Regions from separate parts of the Caloramator sp. CAR-1 genome, predicted to be linked through region 1. Evidence: predicted binding sites of a transcription regulator. Region 1 holds the regulator's gene; the other holds the start of a gene.

Region 1 (3,218 bases):
CCAATAATTCCCTCACCGAAAATGGTTTTGTTATATAATCATCAGCACCAAGCTCTAAACCTAAAATTTTATCAAACTCTTCGCTTTTTGCTGTAAGCATAATAATGGGTATATTGGATATACTTTCATTCTTCTTTAATTCCTTACAAACATCAAATCCATCCATCTCAGGAAGCATTATATCAAGCAAAATCAAGTCTGGCTTTTTCTCAATAGCTAACTTAAGTCCTTCCTTCCCATTTAATGCATAAAAAACCTTGTAACCATTTGTTTCCAAGTTATACTTTAATAATTCAATTATATGCAGTTCATCATCAATTAAAAGTATTTTTTCTCCCGCCATAATATCACTCCTTTATTTGTATAATATTTAGCTGTCTACCAGTCATAGTTCCATCCCTTCTATAGGAATAGAAATCATTTCTGCACATAGTGCAAATTAAACTTTCATAAATATTTTCTTCTAAAATTCCTGATTCAATAAGTTGTTTTTTATTTTCCTCACTCAAGCTTATATAAAATTTTTCGCCTTTATTTATTAAATTGAAAAATACGCCTAAATCTTCCTTAACTTCATAGCAGCATAGTCCTATTGATGGTCCTATAGCAGCAATTATATCATTAGGGATACTACCAAAATACTCTGTCATCCCTTTAACAACCTTTGTTACGATTTTAAGGGCAGTCCCCTTCCATCCAGCATGCACAGCAGCTACAATCTTCTTTTTTTTATCCACTAAAAAAATTGGGACACAATCTGCTGTAAATATCACAATTGGAAGGTTTAATTCCTTTGTAATTATTGCATCTGCTTCTGTCCCAAGTATATTTTCTCTATTTTCATGAGTCACAATAATTACTTTATCTCCATGAACCTGTTTAGTAAAGACTAAATTATCTGCATTAAAATTTAACTTAAATATTTTTTCAATAACAGCATCAGGTATTCTTAAATCATTACGCATTAAACTATACTCGTTAAAATCAATACCAAAATATTTATTTGTAAAAATATGATTTATAAATCCTAATTCTATAAAGGCTTTGACTTCAACTCCTTTATCTGAATAAATAAACATAATAACACCACCATCAATTTCTTTATAAATATTTTATCATAAAAAATAAAAGGATTCAGCATAAAGCTAATCCTTATTTTCACTTAATAGTTTTTGTAATTCTTCTAAAAAAGTATTAATATCTTTAAATTGCCTATATACCGAAGCAAATCTTACATAAGCTACATCATCCAACTCTTTTAATTTTTTCATAACAAGCTCACCGATCAAACTGCTTTCTACTTCTTGTCTCATTGTATTATAAACTTGTTTTTCGATTTCATTTGCAAGTTCCTCAATCTTTGAAATCGATATAGGTCTTTTTTCGCACGATTTTAAAACACCAATTAATATTTTTCTTTTATCAAAGGGTTCCCTTCTACCATCCTTTTTTACAACATAAACAGGTATATCCTCCACCTTTTCATAGGTAGTAAATCTTCTATTGCAATTTAAGCATTCCCTTCTTCTTCTAATTGATGTATTATCTTCAGTTGGTCGTGAATCTAAAACCTTAGTCTCAACATGATTACAAAATGGACATTTCATTTCCTTCATCTCCATCGTATAACTTTTTATTGATAAATTATAGCATCATTTTTGTTTATTGTCTATTATTCTTCACTGTTATCCTGTAAGAGATCTATTAAAATCACATCTACCCCTATAGTCTTTACCTTGTTCCAACTTATCAAGATTTCATCCCTTTTTTTAAAAAAGGACAAAAAAGCATTTTCTGGGGGAATAACAATATACTCAATTCTTTCTAAATTATCGTCAAAAATAAGATCACTTATAAAGCCTAATCTCTTACCCTTATTGATATCTATAACCTCCATCTGTCTTAATTCCGATAAAGTAACATGGACATTTTCTAAATTATCCCTCATAACTTCACCTCCTAAAAAATTATATGATATAAATAAAAAAAATATGGGTGTAATTTATAAACACCCATACTTTAAACAAATTTTCTCAAATGGTTCAAAGCTGACTTTTCTAATCTTGAAACCTGTGCTTGGGAAATTCCAATCTCTTCAGCTACTTCCATTTGTGTCTTTCCTTCAAAAAATCTCATCATTAAAATCGTCTTTTCTCTTTTATTTAATTTTTTAAGGGCTTGCCTAATTGCAATATTTTCTATCCAAGAATCATCATCATTTTTTGTGTCACTAATTTGATCCATTACATATATTGCATCTCCTGCATCATGATATATAGGTTCAAATAAAGAAACAGGATCCTGAATAGCATCTAGCGCAAAAACAACTTCTTCACGGGGAACATTTAGCTCTTTTGCTATTTCAGAAATTGTTGGTTCTTTATTGTTTTCCGAAACCAATTTATCCCTAACCTGTAAAGCTCTATAGGCAATATCCCTTAATGATCTGCTAACTCTAATAGAGTTGTTATCTCTTAAATATCTTCTTATCTCACCAACAACCATAGGAACAGCATAAGTTGAAAATTTTACATTCTGATCTATATCGAAATTATCAATTGCCTTAATAAGCCCAATGCATCCAACTTGGAACAAATCATCTACATTTTCTCCTCTATTATTAAATCTTTGAATAACACTTAGAACTAGCCTTAAATTTCCCTTTATAAACTTTTCCCTAGCTTCTTTATCTCCTTGTTTCATTCTCGTCAACAATTCTTTCATTTCTTCATTTGTAAGAACAGGCAGCTTTGAAGTGTTTACTCCACATATTTCAACTTTGGTGTTTGCCATAGCGATGCTTCAACTCCTTCGGTTAATTTTGTATTATAATTATTCCCGAAGGATATTTTTTTTATTCTTTTCATAAATTTACAATAAATTTATAATTTAAACCATTTTAGTTATTTCCTTTTTTAATCTTTTAATTATTCTTTTTTCAAGCCTTGAAATATAGGATTGTGAAATTCCTAATATATCTGCGACCTCCTTTTGTGTTTTTTCTCCTTCACCTTTTAAGCCAAATCTTAGTTCCATTATTTGTCTTTCACGCTTACTTAGTCTATTTATTGCATTCATCAATAGTTGTTTTTCTACTTCGTCCTCTATATAATGATAGATTAAATCATTATCAGTTCCTAATATATCTGAAAGCAATAATTCATTACCATCCCAATCTACGTTTAATGGTTCGTCAAAGGAAATTTCACTTCTAACCT
Region 2 (3,218 bases), on a different contig from region 1:
AGGCTTTGTGCTGCTATCATCATTTTTCTCCTTCAAACCAACATTAATAACCTGTCCTTCTCTGCTTCCATCCCTATATATTGTAACACCCTTACATCCTAATTTATATGCAAGAAGATAAACAGTTTTGACATCCTCTATCGTGGCATCCTTTTTAAAGTTTACCGTCTTTGATACTGCATTATCAGTCCATTTTTGAAAGGCCGCCTGCATTCTAATATGATAAACAGGGCTTATGTCATGGGCTGTTACAAAAATTCTCTTAATATCTAGCGGAATCTCTTCAATCTCTTGAATGGTTCCATGTTCTGCGATTTTGTCCATAAGCTCCTTTGAATAAAGGCCTCTTTCCCTCATCACTTTTTCAAATAAATAATGAACTTCAACTAATTTTTCATTATCAAGAACATTTCTCCAAAAGGCTACAGCAAATAACGGCTCTATTCCTGACGAAACTCCGGCGATTATGCTTATAGTTCCTGTTGGAGCAATTGTTGTTGTAGTTGCATTTCTTAAAGGCGGTCCTTCTTTATATATACTATTATAAAACTCTGGGAAGGGACCCCTTTTCCTTGCAAGATACTCACTCGCTTCCTTTGACTTTTCATTAATAAACTTCATAAGGTTATCTGCAAGGTTAACTGCCTCCTCTGAATTATAGGGGATTCCAAGAAGGATTAACATATCTGCAAAACCCATAACTCCAAGACCTATTTTTCTTGTTTTCTTAGTCATTCTCTCAATTTCAGGAAGGGGATAAACATTAACATCTATCACATTGTCAAGAAAGTGCACTGCATCAAAAATGGTCTTTTCTAAAAGCTCATAATCGATTTCATATTTTTCTCCTACCTTTTTGACCATTTTAGCAAGATTTATAGAGCCTAAATTGCAGCTCTCATAAGGAAGGAGAGGCTGCTCCCCACATGGATTAGTGCTTTCAATCTCACCAAGGTTGGGCGTTGGGTTCTTTTCATTCATCCTATCCAAAAATATTATTCCGGGTTCTCCATTTGTCCAGGCCATTTTGACGATAAGGTCAAACACTTCCTTTGCATTTAATTTTCCCTTTACTGTCTTAGTATTAGGATCTATAAGCTCGTAGTCTTCTCCTTTAATTGCTGCCTCCATAAATTTTTCTGTAAGGGCAACGCTTATATTAAAATTGTTTATTTCCTTATTATCCTCTTTGCATTTTATAAACTCCATAATATCAGGATGGTCAACCCTTAATATAGCCATGTTAGCTCCCCTGCGGGTTCCCCCTTGTTTTACTGCCTCTGTTGCTGCATTGAATACCTTCATAAAGCTTACGGGTCCTGATGCTACACCACCTGTTGTTTTTACAGTTGAGCCCTTAGGCCTTAGCCTTGAAAAACTAAAGCCCGTTCCTCCACCTGACTTATGTATAAGTGCTGCGTTTTTTATTGAATCAAATATTCCCTCCATAGAATCCTCAACAGGCAAAACAAAACACGCCGAGAGCTGTCCTAAAGGACGACCTGCATTCATTAATGTAGGAGAGTTAGGAATAAATCTTAAGCTTGTCATGAGGTTATAAAACTTTTCCTCAGTTTCTTCTACACTTGCATTTTCATCGTAAAGCTTATCTGCTTTTGCTATAGTTCTCGCAACCCTTCTAAACATTTCATCAACCGTTTCAATTACACTGCCATTTTCATCCTTTGCGAGATACCTTTTTTCTAAAACCTTAATGGCATTCTGGGTAAGTTCCATATTATCACCTCAATATATTGTATGTATTATTGCATAAAATATACTACATATTGTATTTTACCATTTTATTCTTCCAATGCAAATTTCAAAATCATCCTTTAAGCTTAAAAATTACCCAAATAATTTATTATTTTAATTTTTATAAAGAATTTCTAAAGAAAATATTTTTTCGTAATTTATTTATTAGAATCACAGATAGTATATTGAAAAAATAAATATAACAAATTAAAATATCTGATAGAAAACACAAGAAAGGACGTAGAAGATGAAGCTACCGGTTGAATTTTATAGTAGAGATACAATAACCGTTGCAAATGATCTTTTAGGGAAGCTCCTTGTAAGGAACATTAATGGAAATAAATTAATTGGAAAAATCGTTGAAGTTGAGGCATACCTTGGTCCTATAGACAAAGCATGTCATTCTTATAATTTTAAACGAACACAAAGAAACGAAGTGATGTATGGTCCTGCTGGTATAGCCTATGTTTATTTTATCTATGGAATGTATTACTGTCTTAACTTTGTTACCGAAAGGGAAGGCATGCCCTGTGCTGTATTAATAAGAGCATTAGAACCTATAGAAGGACTTGATACAATGGCTTTAAATAGATTCGGTAAAACTTACAGTGAGCTGACAAAATCTCAAAGAAAGAATTTAACAAACGGGCCTGGGAAACTATGTAGAGCCTTTAATATAGATAAATCATTAAACGGACATAGCCTGCTTAGCGATGAAATTTATGTTTTGGATAACCCAGAAGACTTTGAAATTGTTGCAGATAAAAGAATAGGCATAGATTATGCAGAAGAGGCTAAGGATTATGAATGGAGATTTTTTATAAAGGGCAATCCATATGTATCAAAGGGAAAGACAAAATAACTATAAAGCCCCAAAAATTTCGGGGCTTAAAAAAATTTTAGATGTATTCCATCTGCCTTTCCTTAAAGTAAACTACTTTTAAGTTGCTCTTTTCTACTAAATCTAACGCTATATTAAAGTTGTTTCCAATGTCCGATGTATTATGTGCATCCGAACCTATTGTAACATATTTTCCACCTAATTCATTAAATCTTTTTAGGATTGTAAGGATATTTTCAGCTGCCTTTTTATCATTAATTCTTCTTGTGTTTACTTCTATAGCCTTTTCCCTATTGCTTAAAATTTTTAAAACCTCATCTATATAATCTGAATATATATCATAGTATATTTCCGTATCCTCAAAGGGTGCATATCTTGCAATATAGTCGATATGTCCTAAACTGTCAAAAAAATCGCTTTCTTTAACGCATTCATACATAAACTTAAAATATTCCTCATATGCTTGATTTTTATCCTTTTCTGCATAAAAATAATCCTGATATATATCGATTCCATTGACAACATGGATAGACCCTATAACATAATCAAAGGGATTTTCAAGGGCTATGAATTTGTTTTCATCTGTGCAATCGGTTCTAAGACCTAATTCTATACCGAGTAA

Evidence for each region. The regulator NrdR, encoded in region 1, represses ribonucleotide reductase genes. The targets are predictions, from matches to a motif close to CACNANATNTNGTG.
Region 2: a site for NrdR is predicted at 1,779-1,792, ahead of Q3V94_RS06030 (vitamin B12-dependent ribonucleotide reductase). Genes of this name have one in related genera too.

What each region holds. Positions count from the first base shown of each region.
Region 1 covers NZ_JAUONW010000016.1:28,759-31,976, forward strand. Annotated here, with positions in the region: gene Q3V94_RS04775 (winged helix-turn-helix domain-containing protein) at 1-343, opposite strand, end outside; gene pgeF (peptidoglycan editing factor PgeF) at 348-1,079, opposite strand; gene nrdR (transcriptional regulator NrdR) at 1,146-1,607, opposite strand; gene Q3V94_RS04790 (YlmC/YmxH family sporulation protein) at 1,673-1,948, opposite strand; gene sigG (RNA polymerase sporulation sigma factor SigG) at 2,020-2,793, opposite strand; gene sigE (RNA polymerase sporulation sigma factor SigE) at 2,890-3,218, opposite strand, start outside.
Region 2 covers NZ_JAUONW010000018.1:6,463-9,680, reverse strand. Annotated here, with positions in the region: gene Q3V94_RS06030 (vitamin B12-dependent ribonucleotide reductase) at 1-1,737, opposite strand, end outside; gene Q3V94_RS06025 (DNA-3-methyladenine glycosylase) at 2,003-2,617, shown strand; gene Q3V94_RS06020 (histidinol phosphate phosphatase) at 2,655-3,218, opposite strand, start outside.